DNA from 2 places in the Priestia sp. RMT2NF4 genome. Region 1 is predicted to be linked to the other one. Evidence: riboswitches for the same ligand, from Rfam matches in the RefSeq annotation. Region 1 holds a riboswitch; the other holds the start of a gene.
The links. Region 1 has a riboswitch for thiamine pyrophosphate ahead of thiM (hydroxyethylthiazole kinase). Riboswitches for the same ligand answer to the same signal wherever they lie in the genome.

Region 1 (9,179 bases):
TCTTTTAGAAACTTCTTGGGCTGCTAATATCGAAGATGATGAAGAGCACGTAAGCATATCAGGGGTAGAGGGCGGTTTAAGCGTGTTTCCGTTTGAACTATACACGTCCAAAAACGGTATGCTCATGAACAGTACGTCACCTTGGATAGATGGAGAAGATGATTACAGCTTAAGTCAGGCTAAAAATTTCGTTGAAGCGTGTAAAGGAAATGCTGAATTAGTAGTAAAGCCACAAGAAGCGCTTCAAGTCTCAGCTATTATTGATGAAATATATCGCACAGGGGGAAATTAAAATGAAACTTGGAGTATTCACGGTCTTATTTGCGGATCTTTCTTTTGAAGAGATGTTAGATAAAGTAAAATCAGCAGGTCTTCATGCTGTTGAAATCGGAACGGGAGGCTATCCGGGAAACAGCCATTGTCCGCTAGATGAGCTGCTTGAAGATGAGGGGAAAAGAGAAGCATATATGAAGCAAATAAAAGACCGCGGACTTACAATCAGCGCATTTAGCTGCCACGGCAATCCTATTTCACCTGAGGCAAGTTTTGCAAAAGAATCTGACGAAACGCTTCGCAAGACCATCCAACTAGCATCATTAGTAGATGTTCCAGTGGTTAACTGCTTTTCTGGAACAGCAGGAGATCACGAAGAAGCGAAGTACCCAAACTGGCCTGTTACTCCTTGGCCTAACGAGTATGGAGACGTATTGAATTGGCAGTGGGAAAATAAGCTTGTTCCTTATTGGGAAGAAATTGGAGAACTAGCGGAGGAGCATAACGTAAAAATTGGTTTAGAACTTCACGGTGGATTTTTAGTTCATACTCCGTATACGCTCCTAAAGCTTCGCGAAAAAACAAGTCCAGCGATTGGCGCTAACCTTGATCCAAGTCATTTATGGTGGCAAGGAATTGATCCGGTAGGAGCTATTAAAATTTTAGCAAAAGAAAATGCGATTCATCATTTCCATGCAAAGGATACGTACTTGGACCAGGATAATATTAACATGTATGGACTGACGGATATGCAGCCATACGGAGAAGTCCAAACGCGTGCATGGACGTTTAGATCCGTAGGATGCGGACATGATGTAAAAGAGTGGTCTGATATGATGAGTGCCCTTCGCACATACGGATACGATTATGTAGTCAGCATTGAGCATGAAGATCCAATCATGTCGATTGAAGAAGGATTTAAACGCGCGGTTACAAACTTACAAAGTGTATTAATTGAAGAAACTCCGTCACAAATGTGGTGGGCGTAAGCAAAAAGAAGCATCTCTAAAAAGAGGTGCTTCTTTTATTTTCGTTGATAAATTATTTGCCTTTTGTTCACCTGAATTTCGATACAAACGGGTGATTGGTAACCCAAAAGCGCCAAGGGTAATCCTTCGCTTCACCAGAATTATCAATGCCAACGCGAGGTCCGGTGGAAATGGCTGAAGGAGTGAAGCCACGAGCAATATAAAGAGGAGGGGTGGTTAAATCATGACCGTACAAATCCATTGAAACCTCTAGTGCTTTTGTTAGTTTCCCAGGACCGTTTGTCCAATTTATTTCATTTTCCATCCCTCGACGTCTAGTTTTCATCAAATCTTTTCCGCTAAATGGCTCAATAGCTCGAATGAGGACGCCTTCTGGACAATCGATGTCGCTGCTTACAACATTGAGTAAACAATGTGTATGCATTGTATGCGTATAGGCATGACCAGGAGGACCGAACATTACCTCTGTTCTTTTTGTGCGCCGGTTATTAAAGCTATGAGCTGCTCGGTCGAAAGGCCCTTTATAAGCCTCTGTTTCTACAATAAAACCAGATGCAGCTCCTTCTGCCGTTTCGTGAACAAGAAGACATCCTAACAGCGACTGAGCTAGTTCAAGCGTAGGCTGTTGATAAAACGAAAGAGGAAGTGGTTCAATTGCTAAAAGAGAACGCGTCATTTGCTGTAGTCCATCCTTTCAAAGCAAAGTCATTCACGCTGTTATTGCGCATCTTTTATTATGATGTTTTCTTTGTTATTTTGCAAAGGGAGGGACTGATTCATACAGTAGTCTTTCTTACCCACGTTCAAGTATTTATCATGATTCAACTTACTCTATGAAATTATTTTAAAGAAGGGTTTCGTTTTGCACGTGTAGGGGGAATATTTTACTACAATACTTGGCTTTTGCTGCTGGTATGATATACACAGTTCATCCATATTTTACATGCTTTTAGTTTTTAAAAATAGTGATCCGTCTTTTCTTTATTTTCGTTCTACACATGAAAGCAAAATAAAAAGATTGAATTGTAGAAAGCTCTTTATAAATGGAGATAAAGAAAAAATATCCTTCAAAGAGTATTTAAGGGATTTTAGAACATATTAAAAATAAAATTTATACACTGTGAGGAATAGCTATGAACATCCACTTTGATACATTAACGAATTTATCAATTAAACATATTTTTGGGCCTGCATCTCAAACAATCACCCATCTCACATATCATTCAAAACAAGTTCACGACGGATCCGTATTTTTTAGTATAAAAGGTGAAAATGAAGATGGACATCAATATATTAAAGAAGCTATAGCTAGAGGAGCCGTAGCAGTCTTTGGGACAAGCATCGAGGAGCTTCGTCTTTTGAGCACTCAGTATTCTCACTGTACGTTTTTAGCTGTTGACGACGTTCGCAAAGTAATGGCGTCTTTTTCTAAAATGTATTTTGATTATACGGATGAAAAAATTGAGACAATTGGCGTTACAGGTACAAATGGCAAAACAACCGTAGCAGCTTACGTAAGGTCGCTTTTAACTCTTTTAAAATTGCCAACAGGATCGATTGGAACGACCGGCATTTGGTCATCAAAGCAGAAGTTAGTTTATAAAAAAAGTACGCCTACAACACCTGAGTCGGTAGACTTGCATAAAATTTTTTATGATTTGTATACAAGAGGTGATGAAGCGGCAGTGATGGAAGTATCTTCGATTGCGATTGATCAGCAACGAGTAGAAAATATTTATTTTGATGTAGCCATTCATACAAACTTATCGGAAGAACATTTAGAGTATCATAAAACGTTTGAGCACTATAAAAAATGCAAGATGAAATTATTTCAACAGGCCAAACATGCCGTTATTAATATAGATGATCAGGACATGGGCAAAGACTTAAGCAGGGTATTTGAAGGACCTAAAGTCACGTATAGTTTATTAAATAACAAAGAGGCAACTCTGCAAGCAACAAACATCACCGTCAAAGAAGGAGGCTCTTTCTTTGATTTACTTTATAAAGGACAGTCATACAAAGTAGCAGTGCCTGTATATGGTGATTACAACATTGCTAACGTGCTAGCGGCCATTGGTACAGCTCTTCACTTTGAATACCACATTGAAGATATTATTAGCGTACTTCCTCAATTGGAAAGTCCAGAAGGGCGATTTCAGGTGATAGAAGGTCCTAATAACCAAAAAGTGATTTTAGACTATGCCCATACGCCTGTTGCCCTTACGCGTTTGGTAGAAGAAGTAAAAAAGATGGAGTATAACCAGCTGATTGTCATGATTGCAGGGATCGGCATTCGAGATTTTAATAAAATGCCTAAAATGGCGCGTACCATTGAAGGAAAAGCTGATGAAATTATCGTAACGGTTGATCACCCAGGTTATCATGATCCTAACGTAATTGTAGATCAAGTGATGACAGGTTTTTCGAATCCGAGCGCAAGCAATATTCACCGCGCCCCTACTCGAACAGAAGGAGTATTAAAGTCGCTTTCTTTAGGAAAGGCGAATGATATTATCTTACTTACAAGCGGCTGTATTAACGGCGCTCAGCTTGTAAAAGGAAACGAAATTCCGCATTCAGATGAAGAAATTATTGCCTCTTATTATGCATCGTTAAGCAATATTTCCTGATATTCTTCTTCATTTATTGAACGAACGTGGAGAAATTGAAACATCATACGAAAGAAGGTCTCTTACTGTCTTTAGAGACCTTCTTTTTGCATGGGAACTATAGGCTGTTTTCGCGCTGTGTTTTTGGTTCTTCAATTTTTACATCATGTTCTTTAGCCAGCTTTTTAATAGCTGCATTGTAATCGCGTATACCTTTTCGTGCTTCATCAAGCATAGCGTTTGCCTCAGCAATAAGGTTGCGGTCCTGCTTTTCCAAAGCACTGACAATTTTAATAAAAGCATTATACTGGGTATTGGCAGCCTTTATATAGCCTTCATGAACCTTTCGAAGATCGTCGGTTTCTACATCGATGTTTTCCAGTTCGTCAACAAATTTACGATAGGTAGGAATGACTTCACTCGTCATCGTATCGTACATAACAGCGTCACTTGTGTAGTTAGCGCCTGTAACGGAATCGTATGCGTCAATCGCCTCTTTTTCAAGCTGAGCGGCTTTCTTTAAATCTTGATTGTTATAATCGATTAAATCATCTTGAACAGGATCACTAAAGCAGGCGGATAATAAAAACAAAAGAGGGACAAGACAAAATAAAACTTTCTTCAACGAATTTCACCTCCGTTTAACAATGTATGAAACATCTGCTTGGCAAAGTCTGTTTTAATAACTGGAGAAAAAGAAGGGAGTGTATAAAAGGATTTTTAAAGGTCGGCAGTGAATGTATTCATAAGTCGGTTTGTAGTTGACCACCCTTTAGTAGCAGGAAGGAAGAGAAGATGATTAAAATAAAAAGAGACCACTTAACGAACAATGAAGTTATTGAACTAGTAAGTTCTCACCTCCAAGGAATGAACTTACATTCCCCCCCTGAAAGTATTCATGCTCTAGATATTGAAAGTTTAAAACAACGTCATATTACGTTTTGGAGCGTGTGGGAAGGAAGTCAGCTAGCAGGGTGCGGAGCTGTAAAAGAGTTAGATGAGCACCACGGAGAAATTAAATCGATGCGAACAGCTACCGCTCATTTGCGGAAAGGAATTGCTAGAGAGCTGCTGCAGTACATAATAAATGAAGCGCAAAAACGAGGGTACCGACGCTTAAGCTTAGAAACAGGATCCGCACCCGCTTTTGAACCGGCTAGAAAGCTATACGCCAGTTTTGGATTTTACGAGTGCGAACCGTTTTCTACCTACAAAGAAGATCCATACAGTGTGTTTATGACAAAGAAATTGAATGAGTAAAAGACAGGAAAGAAGGCGCAGATGATTTGTTTATTTGTATGCAAACTGTGCGGGCAAGCAGCTGTCATTTATCCTGTTAGCAAGTAAGCTTTTTAGGCAAAGCCTTTTTAGGAGGCTTTGTTTTGGTCATGATTCATATAAAAAGGTATAAACTAGGTTTTCTCACTAGACAAAAAGGTTTTTCCTATGTAGTATAGGTGTCAGATAATACAAAACGAATGTTCAGTATAAATAATAAATGTACGGGGCGGTGGAAATAGCTTGAATAAAAAAAAGCTTCAAAGTGAACAAACCAAAAGAAAAGTGGCAGATGCCGCTAAAGCATTGTTTTCTCAAAAAGGCTATAAAGCTACATCTATTGAGGAAATTGTAGAAGCTACGGGAAGCAGTAAAGGGAATATTTATTATCACTTTAAAAGTAAAGAAGGGCTTTTTCTTTATTTAATAGACGAATGGGATCTTGAGTGGGAACGAAACTGGAAAGAAAGAGAGTCTCTTTACAAAACAACAAGAGATAAGCTTTTTGGAATAGCGGAGCAAATCATTTTAGATGATTTGAATCATCCTCTTACGAAAGCTGCGGATGAGTTTTTTAACAACGAGGAGAAGGGCAGCGACATCGAAGAGCGAATTGATGAGATGGTGAAACGACACGTGGAGTTTAACCGGGAACTTTTGCAACAGGGCATCGATGAAGGCGAGTTTTCTCATAAAAATGCAGAGCAACTTGCAGTAATTTTAGAAGGGTTGTTTGTTGGAATGAGCCGCATGTCTCGAAAAACGAGTACGGAAAATGCCCTGCAGCTTTACCATTCAGCAATCGATGTATTTTTAAACGGAATTATAGCAAGGTCTTCTTAAATAAGCGGGGATGCTTATTGCGGCAATGAGTAATCCCTCATTATTTTGTATTTTTATAGACCGAACGTTCAGTATTTTTGTAATCAGGAGGTTTATATGTCATTATTGTTAAGAAATCGAGCGGCGATTTTGCTGCTCATGCTAAATATTTTTATTATCTTTACGGGAATCGGTCTCGTTATTCCAATTATGCCAACCTATATGACGGAGCTTCATATCAACGGCAGCGTGATGGGGCTTTTAGTAGCGGTGTTTTCACTAACTCAATTTCTGTTTTCGCCTTTAGCGGGGCGATTATCCGATTCGTTAGGGAGAAAGAAAATTATTGTAGCGGGAATGATTGTTTTTGCCCTGTCTGAATGGTTCTTTGGTTCAGTGAGTACACCTCTTTTATTATTTGTATCCAGAATGCTAGGTGGGGTCGGAGCCGCGCTTATTATGCCTGCTGTTATGGCCTATACAGCGGACGTGACGTCTGCTAAAGAACGCGCTAAAGGAATGGGCTATGTGACGGCAGCGATTACAACAGGATTTATTATCGGGCCCGGTATTGGAGGCTTTTTAGCTGAATACGGCATGCGCGTGCCATTTTACATGGCCGCAGTAGCAGGAGGCTTGGCTGCAGTGATTACGCTTTTTGTTTTGCCGGAGTCTCGTCCTGTACAAGGTCATGCTGTTTCAAACAATGAGAATCCAAAAGAAGATCGGCTGCTACTGCAGCTTATGAATTCCTACAAAGAACCTTATTTTTTAAGTTTAATTATCGTTTTTGTGACATCGTTTGGATTATCCAATTATGAAACGATCTTTTCACTATTTGTTGATCATAAATTTAGCTTTACGCCAAAAGATATTGCGTTTGTTATTACGTTTGGCTCTATTGCAGGGGCTGTTGTGCAGGTTACGATTTTTGGCTGGATTTTAAATAAATTCGGTGAAAAAAGAGTGATTTCGTTTTGCTTGATGATGACGGGACTTTTTATTTTACTTACGCTATTTGTGCACACGTACTGGCTTATTATTGTTGTGACATTTATCGTCTTTTTAGCAACAGATATTTTACGTCCGGCAATCAGCACGCAAATGTCGATGATGGCACAAGACGACCAAGGGTATGTAGCCGGACTAAATTCTGCTTATACAAGTCTTGGTAATATTATTGGACCTGTTGTAGCAGGCTTTCTTTTTGATATAAACATTAATTACCCGTACGTATCAGCTGCACTTGTACTGCTGCTTTGTTTTCTTTTCTCTTTAAGAGCAGGGAAGGACCGAAAAACAGCTGTGAGAAATCAAGCGATTCAAGAGAAATGATAGAATTTTTAGGGGATAGAAGACCTCCAGTAGTTTACTGGAGGTCTTTTAATGATGCTTTTAGTAAAGCTGTAAGATTTACAACACCACTCAGCCTATAACGAAGCTTTATTTTATGGGCAAAACAGTGAAATGGTTGCAAATAAAAAAAGTTAATAGTAAACTTTAAACGTAGTAATAAATAGTATGGGAGCTTGCGCGGGGCAGGCTGAGAGTACAGGGGCGCCTGTTGACCATTTGAACCTGTTGGATAATGCCAGCGCAGGGAATGTGAGTACATACCAAAGCACTTTGCGCATGCAAGGTGCTTTTTTGTCTTTTTTTTGCAGTGTTAAAACTAAATGAAAAGAGTGAGAGAACATGGATATTAGTAAAATTTCAGCTCAATTAGAAAAAGTAAGAGATACAAGTCCGCTTGTTCATAATATTACGAATGTTGTGGTAACCAATTTTACAGCAAATGGACTGCTTGCCCTAGGAGCGTCACCTGTTATGGCTTATGCGAAGGAAGAAGTGGCTGACATGGCTCGAATCGCCGGAGCGCTTGTCTTAAATATGGGTACACTGACGGCTCAAGAAGTAGAAGCGATGAGAATAGCAGGAAAATCAGCAAATGAAAACGGCGTGCCGGTTATTTTCGATCCTGTAGGAGCCGGAGCGACACCGTTTCGTACAGAAGTGGCACGTCAGCTTGTAGAAGAATTAAATATTGCCGTTATTCGCGGTAACGCTGCTGAAGTTGCGAATGTAGTAGGCGAGTCATGGCTCATTAAAGGCGTTGATTCATTAGAAGGGCAAGGAGACGTCATTGAACTTGCTGAGAAAGCAGCGAACAAATTAGATACAGTGATTGTTATTACGGGGAAACAAGATGTGATCACCGATGGAAACACGACGTATACAGTAGACAACGGTCACCCGTTATTTACGAAGGTGACGGGTACTGGATGTCTGCTGACATCAATTATAGGAGCTTTCGCGGCTGTAGAAAAAGAATATGTCGAGGCAAGCGTTGCTGCTTTAAGTTTTTACGGAGTGGCAGGTGAAATCGCCGCAGCGAAAAAAGGTGAAGAAGGGCCGGGGAGCTTTCAAATTGAGCTGTTAAATCAGCTTCATCTTTTATCTGGACAGGATATTGAATCATATGCAAGAGTACATCAACGTTAAAAGGAGCGGGAAAATGACAAACGAAGAAATTAAAAAGCTGCTGAAAGTTTATTTTATAATGGGCAGCAATAACTGTAAAAAAGATCCGAAAGAAGTATTAAAAGAAGCAATTGAAGGCGGCGTTACCGTGTTTCAATTTCGTGAAAAAGGCGAGGGTGCCTTAACAGGAGAAGCGAAATATCAGCTGGCGAAGGAACTTCAGCAAATTTGTCAGCAGCACAGCGTTCCTTTTGTTGTGAATGATGATCTTGACTTAGCGATCCGCTTACAAGCAGATGGCGTTCATATTGGACAAGAAGATGAAAAAGCTCATATTGTTCGAGAAAAAATAGGAAAAGGAATTGTGGGCGTCTCTGTTCATAATGTACAAGAGCTGCAGCAAGCCATAAAAGACGGGGCGGATTATGTAGGAATGGGACCTGTTTTTCCTACTTCTACAAAAAAAGACGCAAAAGCAGTGCAAGGTACAAAATTAATTGAAGAAGTGCGAAACCAGAATATTGACTTTCCAATTGTAGGAATCGGTGGCATCACGCCTGAAAATGCCAAACAAGTAGTAGAAGCAGGTGCAGATGGTGTTTCTATTATTACCGCGATTAGCTTAGCAGCGTCTCCAAAAGAAAAAGCAGCTCAATTGAAAGAAGCGGTAGGAAAATAAAAAAAGCGCACAGTGTGCGCTTTTTTATTATAGCTGAACGGTTTG
Region 2 (9,179 bases), on a different contig from region 1:
TTTTCCTATTTCCCAGTAGCTCCACATACAAGGCAAAAGAGCGGCTACTAATTCAGCTAATGTTCCACTTTGACCAACGTGCAGCATATAGTGCGTGTATGCAAGCGTTGTAGGAGATGGCTGCGCTTTTTCTAATTCTTTTTCGCTGATTTCAAATTTCTTGGCATACTCACGGTGCAGACTCATTTCTTCGTTTAATGTAGAATCTAAAAGGGCTGCAAATTTCCCCATCGTTTGAAGATCGGTAGCTTTCATGGCTCCAATCGCAAATAATTTGGCATAATCAATTAGGTAAAGGTAATCTTGAATCATGTAGAAGCGAAACTTCTCCTTTTCAAGCGTTCCATCTCCCATCCCCTGTACGAAGGGATGATTATGATTTTGACGCCAAATAGGCTGCAGCTTTTCGTATAATCGTTCACTAAATTTCATGATGATCACTCCTTATGCGTATGCAGCCACGTATAAATGAACTGCACTATCACTTTTGTATATTGAACAAGCTGATTAATATCTAATTGTTCGTTCACAGCATGTGCATTTGCTAAATTTCCCGGACCGTAAATAGCGGCGGGAATTCCCGCATCAGCTAGCCATCCCCCGTCTGTTACGCTAGTTGACACATCAATTGGAGGCTTTTTCCCTTCCATTTGTTCATGAGTATTTGCAAGCAGCTGCACTCCTGCATGATTTTCATCAATTTCTAATGACGGAAAGATTTCTCCTCTGTCTTCAATCATTGATGTGCCTCCCCATTCAAAGGTTGGCAGATTATCTTTTAACCATGGATCTGCTTTTGCAATAGCTATAATATATTTTTCCACTTCTTTTGATACTTGGTCGTACGATTCATTAGGATAATAGTGAACGGTGATCCACAGCCTGCATTCATCTGCAATAAAAGCAGCATGTCTTCCGCCTTCGATTACTGCTGGATTAATCGTATTTGTCCCTGGCAAAAATCCTGGATAGCTCTTTGTAACAGCCCAGTGACGCTCCAATTCTTGTAGCCCTCCGATCACTTTTGCCATCTTTTCAATAGCGCTTGCGGCTAACAGCCCTCCTCCAGCATGAATCATACTTCGGCGTGTACCGTCATGATAGGTTTTACTGCTTTTTATCGTAATCCATCCCGTGATCACTCCGCCTTGACCTTGAATATGTAAATCACTTGTATCGACTACAAGCGCAAAATCAGCTGTATACCCTTTCTGACAGCATTGCAGCGTACCTGCCTCTCCTACTTCTTCTCCTACAACGGATTCAAAAATCAAGTCTCCTGGCAGCTCGATTCCTGCTTCTGTTAAAAGCTGCACAGCAAATAATGCTCCCGCCAAACCGCCTTTCATATCAGCAACTCCGCGTCCAATTATCATATTGTCTTTCACAACAGCTTCAAACGGATTGGTTTCCCAATTTTCATTTTCTTGTACCTCAGCAACATCCATATGGCCGTTAATAATCAAGCTTTGATAGTCAGCCGATTTTTGTCCTTTTAACGTTCCCACTACGATAGGGTCGTTAGAATATAAGTCCCACATATCAATGGAAAAACCGCAGTTTTTAAGAAAATCCGCTACGTACAGCTGCGCTTCATGAGAATTTCGTGCAGGAGGCGCTGGCGTTTTATACGAAACAAGCGTTGTTAATAACTGGATTAACTCTCCTTTGCGCTCCTCTACCTGTTTGACAAGCAAATCAATTGTTTCTTTCATGTATGACACCTTCCTTTACGCATAAAAAAACACTTCTTTCGCAGGAAAGAAGTGTTTTTGTTTATGTACACAAAATTATTATAACGAGTTCGTAAGGAAATCCCATACAAAACATCCATTACAATACCTCTTTCCTACGCTAGTATTACCTAGTTCAGGTTATAAGGGTTAAGACTTATCGTCTCTCTCAGCTTCGAAAGCACCCCTAGTGGTGTTGTATCTCTATGAAATTAATCTATTATCATATGTTTACCTGTAATAGTTTTATCATAGTAAAGCGTTTTATTCAATAGAAAGGTTCATGATATGGTAATGAAAATAGTTTCCTTTTTAGTAGTAAAAGAAAAAGCACACACCTTTTTCATGCAGTGTGTGCTCTTTGTTTTTGTGACATTACTAGTTAGCTATTGGCTTCTTTAAAAATACGCCATAACTAATAGCACCAATTAAAAGCAGTCCTGCTCCTAACAGGAAAACCGCCGTAAAAGTTCCCGTTGCATCTAATATAAACCCTGTTACGATAGGAGCCATTGCCGCTCCTAGAAATCCACCGAAGTTCTGAATAGCGCCGAGTGAAGCAACTTGTTCCTTTGGTGCAATATCCGCCGCTAGAGTCCAAATGACGCCTGATGGCAGCTGTGACGCGAAGTAGCCAATCGACAATAAGACAATACTTAAGGCTGCATTATCAATAAAAGGAACGGGTGCTACCGATGCTGCGGCTAAGATTGCCCCGCCTACAATTGGTATTTTTCTTGCCGTTACTGCATTAATTCCTTTTCGAATAAATCTATCTGAAATTACACCACCAAGCAACACTCCTATGATTCCTGCTAGAAACGGAATAGCAGCAATCCAGCCCGTTTGTTTTAGGCTAAAACCGCGCTCTGTTTCTAAGTAGCTAGGAAGCCAAGTTAAATAAACCCATATCGTAAACATAATTCCGAAATTCCCGATAATCATAAACCATGTGCTTTTATATTTAAACAGCTGTGACCATTTTGCTTGTGAGGTATGACTGATTTTTATTTCTTCTTTAGGGACAGCTTTCACTTTATTGGCAACATAATCCGGATCTCGGTATATCTTTAGCCAAACAAACATCACAATAAAGCCTGCTGCTCCTATAACAACAAACATTCCTCTCCAACTCATTGTTAAAAGCAGTACCGTTAGAAGTGGCGGAGCAATCGCATTAGCAATTTGAGACCCTGTATTAATAATCGAAGTAGGAAGGCCGCGCTCTTCTTTTTTAAACCATCTTTCCGTCACTTTAATTCCTGAAGTAAAAAAAGGAGACTCCGATACACCAAGAAGCATTCTCATGGCATAAAGAGCAGAATACGTGTTAGTAAATGCACTTGCTACCGTTGCCACAGACCATAGGCCTGATGCCCATGCAAACATTTTTTTCGGCCCGTATTTGTCAACCAGCCAGCCTGCTGGTAGATTTGCTAAGGCATATGGCCAGAGAAAAGCTGAAAGCAAAAGACCCATTTGTGTAGAAGACAGCCCAAACTCTTTGGCAATCGTGGTATTAGCGATGCTTAAATTAGAGCGGTCTAAATAGTTAACAACTGCTCCAATTAGCAATACAATAATAAGCCACCAGCGTATATTCGTCTTTTTTACATCTTGCTTTACAGGACCTAAATCTTTGTTAACGCTTTCATTTAATTTAGATGTAACCGCCATAGAATATCCCTCCATAACCTTAATCGTTATAGTGAATGAGCTGTTTGCTTATTATCAAACAGCCCTGTTCACTAGAAATGCATGAGTTTATTCAGAACATGAACCAATTATTAAACACTGCTCTTTGGACGAATGCTATTTAGTTTATCATCTAATTCTTTGACTTCTTCTTCTGTTAAATCTATTTGAGGAGATCTCATGCCACCAACATCAATGCCTCTCAATTTTAATGCTTCTTTAAAATAAGACATGTTGCTTCCGTTTAAAAGAGCTTCACAATATTGAATAGCAACTTTTTGCATCTTTCTCGCTTTTTCTAAATCATTCGCTTTAAAGGCATTATAAGTCTCTACAAAAGGCTCGGGATAAACGCCCGATACACCGGAGACAACTCCTTCACATCCCATAGACAGAGCTGCTAAAAATAAACGATCGGTTCCGGGAAGAACAGAAAAGTTTCCATCGTTAATATTTAAATAATCATTTACGCGTAAATAGTCAGGGTAGCTATATTTAATACCAATTACATTCTTGCATGAATCTGCCACTTTTTGAGCTACCTCTGCCGTTAAATCATTGCTTGAACACTGAGGAATATTATATAAATATACGGGAAAATCATTCGGGACACTGTTTGCTACTTTTATAAAATACGTTTCTAGTTCGTTATCGTTTGCTCCAAAGAACATAGGCGTAACTACTCCGATACCGTCGGCGCCAATTTCATAGGCATGTTTTGCAAGCTCAATTGTATCTTCTTCATTCATAGCTCCTACATGTATGAATACGGTTACACGATTAGCCGCTTGTTTCACTACTGTTTCTGCAACTTGCTTTCTTTCTTTGACAGATAGACGAAGCATCTCGCCCGTTGTACCAAGCGGATACAAGCAGTGCACTCCTTTTGAAATTAAAAACTCTGTTAAATTTACTACTTTCTCTAAATCTACTTCACCCGTTTTAGTAAACGGTGTAACCATTGCTGTTGTAACTCCGTATAAATGTTTCATTTCCTTCTCCCCTTTGTTAGTAGTGAATTACTCTATATTTAGTAAAACGTTTTAGTACAACGTTTTACTAATAAAAAATAAAAAGCTTGCTCTTATATTTTTGTAAATCGGTCTCTTTTTAAAGAGACCTCATGAATGGCATTGCTTTTTATTTGATTCTCGTTGTATTACGATGAATAATTTCCAAATCAAATATCTGTTGGTCCACATCCCCATATGGATCAGAAATTGTTTTAACTAAAAGCTCTCCTGCACAATAGGCCATTTTTTCTACCGGCAAATTGACAGTCGAAAGTTTTGGGTTAGTAAATTTAGAGAACTCTTGGTTATCAAATCCCATCACTTCACAATCAGCTGGCACAGAGATGCCGTAGTCATTAAGAGCAGAAAGAGCTCCTAATGCAACATGATCACTCAAACAAATCACAGCGGTTGGAACTTTTCCTTGTTCAATAAGCTGTTTGATGCTGTCATACCCACCTTGTTCTGTATATGAACAGTAATGGTGACAATACGTAACATCAGTCTGTTCAATTCTATCTGTTACGCCTTTTACTCCTGCTTCTAAAGCCTGTGAAGACACGTCTGGAACTAAAATACTGATATGTTGATGATTATTACGAATAAAATGATCTGCTACCGCTTGGCCCGCTTCATAATTTTTGGATTGTATAACAGAGTATATAGATGATACACGATTAAATAAAACAATCGGAACACCAGGTTTAGATCGGTGAATATAAGCCTCATCAGCTGCCGTTGTATTCGCAATAATCGCTCCGTTAAAATATGAAGATGTTTGAAGACCTTTTACAGAGGAAATACCTTCTTCATTTTGAAACGTTTCGACTAATAATTTAATAGTAGGGCCGCTTTTTAATGAAGCTATGTAGTTTTGAATACCTGTAAGAATGCGTCCCACTAACGATACGCGCGTATCAATTGGCCAAATAAGAGCAATTGTTAGCTGCGCTGATTTGTCTTGTCCCCGCAAGTTACGCGCAGACATATTGGGGATATAGCCTAATTTTTTTGAAGCTGCAATTACACGCAGTTTAGTAGCTTCAGAAATTCTGCTTGCTCCCGGTTTGTTGTTTAAAATGAGGGAGGCAGTCGTAATTGAAACATCTGCTGCTTTTGCAATATCTTTAATTGTAACCAGATGACCATCTCCATTTTTAGTTTAACGTTTTACTAAACTCAGTATAACGCTTTCATTTTAGTTTGACAATTCTTTTTTCTTCCGCTTAAATAAAAAAATGGATTCGATGATGAATCCATTTTTCCTTTTAGACATTGATAAGCTTAAGCTTTTGTCCCGGTCTCACTAATGAAAGCAGCTCGTGATCTTCTTCTATTACATACCCAATCACATTCACATTAGCATTTGCAGACAAATTCCTTTTAGCTATTTGAACCTCTCCTCTGTAACGTCCGTAGCCATCATTGTCCATTGTAATTGCTCCGATTCTGCGTTCTACTGTATGAAATGGCAGCACTGGTTCTACAGATCGTGTATCAACCAAACGCAGAATGTCTCTTGATACATCCGGACGCACGCTGTACGTTCCCTGTATATGAGGTGAACGAATGCGTAGCGGAATAATGCGGTTTTCTTGATATTGAACTAAACGTTTTAATAGATTTGAACTGGCGTATGGATCTCCAATATAAACCTCCGTTACTCCGCATCCGTATAAATCTACTGCAGAGGTAAAAGGACATTTATTACGGTCTTTTTCTCTAGTAGGAAGTCCTTGATAAATAGGTCCTCTCTTTTCGCTTTCTCCAGGAATATAAGCACAAACTGGAATACGAAGTTCATTAAATAAATCTGTTTGCTGTTGAAAAAACGTTTCTTCAAGCCCTGTTTCAGGCCGCGGATAAAAATTATGCCAAGCAAGCAGCTGATGATGATGAAGGCCTGCAGATAATAGCGCTTCTATTTCTAGTTTTGACACTGTACTTGCATTAAGGGCAATATAAAACTCATCCGCAAGTAAAATCGTTTCTTCTACGCTAAAGCCATCGTCTAGTCTAATACCTGATACGCCAAGTGAAGATAGAGTCATAAGGCTTTCGATACCTAAATGAACCGGTGTATGCTTAGATACATCTGCATACACGCTTATTCCACAATCTCTAGCCACATGAAGCAATTCTTTTGCCCGTTCAGCCAAATCTCCTTTTTCCTCTGGAATGTGAAGTGAAGTGAATGCGCGTGTAACGCCGCATTCACTCGCTTCTACTAATCTTTGTTTGGCATCTCTATCGTTCAAATAAAACGAAATGCCAATCATTCAAACTCCCTCGCCATTTCATCGTTAAATCCAAAGAAATAGGTACAAATAAAGCCTGCTGCGTAAGCAATAACTAATCCAAGTAAATAAAGAAGAATTTGATGCGCATGAACTAAAAACGTAAGCGGCAAACCCGATACTCCCACTGCTACAGTTGCAATATGGAAGTGCGCCTGAAACGCTCCACCGATTCCAGCTCCAAGACAAGCGGTTAAAAATGGACGCCCTAAAGGAAGTGTGACTCCAAAAATAAGCGGCTCTCCGATTCCCAGCAGCCCTGAAGGAAGTGCGCCTCCAATTGCTCGCTTTAAGCGTTTTTTCTTTGTTTTGATATAAATAGCAAAAGCTGCACCAACCTGACCGGCTCCGCCCATTGCTAGTATAGGAAGAAGCGGATCATCTCCAATCGAATTAATAAGCTCTAAATGAACCGGAGTAAGACCTTGATGCAGTCCTGTAATAACGAGCGGCAAAAACGTTGCCCCTAAAACAAAGCCTGCTACAACTCCTCCAACCTCTAAAACTCCTAAAAGACCTTTTGTGATTCCATCTGAAATGAAGCCGCCGATTGGCATGAATACCACATACGTAATAATTCCTGTAATTAACACCGTAACGGTTGGTGTAATAATAATATCCAGTGACTGTGGGACAAATTTACGTACTCGTTTTTCTAACACGGCCATAAAGATTGCTGCAAGCAGCACTCCTATTAAGCCCCCACGCCCCGGCAAAAGTGCTTCACCAAAAAGTTTAATATCAGCTACGGCAGGATTAATGACTAAAATGCCCGCTAAGCCTCCTAGAGCTGGCGAACCACCAAATTCTTTTGCTGCATTAATACCTACTAAAATACCCAGATAGGCAAATAAACCGCTTCCGATAACAGTTAAAAGAATAGCAATCTGTGAATCTGCCGGAAGCCACTTCGCCTGCACAGCTGCTTTTGTCACTCCGGTAATAAGTCCAGATGCTACAAGAGCAGGTATCAACGGAATAAAAATACTTGCAATTCGGCGAAGCAACAGCTTAAACGGAGTTGCATTTTTTTCTTTCAGCTCCGATTTCCGCTGTGCTGCACGATCTTCTAAGTTAATACCGCCGGATTCATCAATTAACTTTCCAAATTCTTCTGTTACTTTGTTCACTTTGCCCGGCCCAATAATGATTTGCAGCGTTTCTTCTTCCACTAATCCGAGCACGCCTTCAAGTTTTCGTATATCTGCCTTTTTAACAATTGAATCATCTTTTATAGTCACACGCAGCCGCGTCATACAATGCGTATACGCTTCAATATTGGATGCTCCCCCAAGCATCTCCAAAACAGCCTTTGCTAATTGATGATTATCTAAAGACATGTTAATCCCCCTTTGTATTTTCCTCTTAGATGGATACGCCACTGAGGAAACAGACCACAAAATCCCCTTTTTGTAATCGTTTTCTTTTTTTATTTCTTATCTTTCAAAAACTGAATGGCATCTCTTGTTTTGTCAATATACTCAATCGTCTGGTCGTACTGCTGCGCTGCAATACTTAAAAATAAAACATCAATCACATAAAGCTGGGCTAAACGAGACGATGTTGCTGCGCTTCGAAACGGCGCTTCTTGAGAATAAGACGTATACAAACAAATATCTGCTAAAGACGAAACGGTAGACTGTCCGTACTTAGTTAAGCTAATCGTCTTTACTCCGCGATTTTTAGCTAAAGATAAGACGTTGCTTACTTCAGGAGTCTCTCCTGAAAAAGAAATACCCACAACTACATCGTCTTTACTTGCATTTGCGATGAGTGTAGCTGCTAAATGGCTATCCGCAAAAGCCGTCGCATTTTTATTAATTCGAAGAAATTTTTGCTGCGCATCTATAGCAATAATATGTGAAGCACCAATTCCGAAAAAATGAATGTTTTTTGCTCCAATCAGCGCCAAAACAGCCCGCTCTACTTCTTTATAATTCACAAGCTCAGCCGTATCACTTAGACTTTGAATGCTGTTGCTTGCCGTTTTTTTGACAATAGATTGAATTGTTTCATTTGTTTCAATATCACGGTATCCTTGTTCTGTATCTTTAGCTAAATCACCGGCTACTCTAACCTTTAATTCTTGAAAGCCGCTAACCCCGATAGATTTACACAAACGAATAACAGCAGCACTGCTCGCATTCGCTAGTCTTCCTAGTTCCCCAGCCGTACTGTTTAACACAGTATGCGGGTTGTTTAAAATATATTCAGCAATTTTCCGCTCCGAATCTGGAAGCTTAGCCACCGTGTTTTTAATCATTGTTAATCCGCCTGTTGACATCGTTTCTCTCCTTTATACGTAATGTTCAATCGCTTTTCTCACATACCCCCCCGCATTATTCAGTAACATCTTTGCGGTGTCGTAATTTTCATTTGTTTTGATCATAACCACTGCTGTTTTTACCTCATTATTTGCTTCTTCAAGCGTTTGACTTGCT

Region 2: linked by a shared signal. The riboswitch ahead of ACMX9J_RS15010 (acetylornithine deacetylase) and the one ahead of thiM (hydroxyethylthiazole kinase) in region 1 are both predicted to bind thiamine pyrophosphate.

What each region holds. Positions count from the first base shown of each region.
Region 1 covers NZ_JBLQZO010000001.1:327,275-336,453, forward strand. Annotated here, with positions in the region: gene ACMX9J_RS01615 (Gfo/Idh/MocA family protein) at 1-292, shown strand, start outside; gene ACMX9J_RS01620 (sugar phosphate isomerase/epimerase family protein) at 294-1,262, shown strand; gene ACMX9J_RS01625 (DNA-3-methyladenine glycosylase) at 1,330-1,938, opposite strand; gene ACMX9J_RS01630 (UDP-N-acetylmuramoyl-L-alanyl-D-glutamate--2,6-diaminopimelate ligase) at 2,396-3,895, shown strand; gene ACMX9J_RS01635 (hypothetical protein) at 3,993-4,499, opposite strand; gene ACMX9J_RS01640 (GNAT family N-acetyltransferase) at 4,673-5,134, shown strand; gene ACMX9J_RS01645 (TetR/AcrR family transcriptional regulator) at 5,396-5,995, shown strand; gene ACMX9J_RS01650 (MFS transporter) at 6,092-7,309, shown strand; TPP riboswitch at 7,486-7,594, shown strand; gene thiM (hydroxyethylthiazole kinase) at 7,670-8,476, shown strand; gene thiE (thiamine phosphate synthase) at 8,490-9,134, shown strand; gene ACMX9J_RS01665 (pyridoxamine 5'-phosphate oxidase family protein) at 9,162-9,179, opposite strand, start outside.
Region 2 covers NZ_JBLQZO010000003.1:289,178-298,356, reverse strand. Annotated here, with positions in the region: gene tenA (thiaminase II) at 1-432, opposite strand, end outside; gene ACMX9J_RS15010 (acetylornithine deacetylase) at 438-1,715, opposite strand; TPP riboswitch at 1,830-1,932, opposite strand; gene ACMX9J_RS15005 (MFS transporter) at 2,112-3,410, opposite strand; gene ACMX9J_RS15000 (dihydrodipicolinate synthase family protein) at 3,521-4,420, opposite strand; gene ACMX9J_RS14995 (LacI family DNA-binding transcriptional regulator) at 4,569-5,429, opposite strand; partial or broken gene ACMX9J_RS14990 (LacI family DNA-binding transcriptional regulator) at 5,442-5,564, opposite strand; gene ACMX9J_RS14985 (MupG family TIM beta-alpha barrel fold protein) at 5,710-6,720, opposite strand; gene ACMX9J_RS14980 (PTS transporter subunit EIIC) at 6,717-8,078, opposite strand; gene ACMX9J_RS14975 (MurR/RpiR family transcriptional regulator) at 8,168-9,022, opposite strand; gene murQ (N-acetylmuramic acid 6-phosphate etherase) at 9,035-9,179, opposite strand, start outside.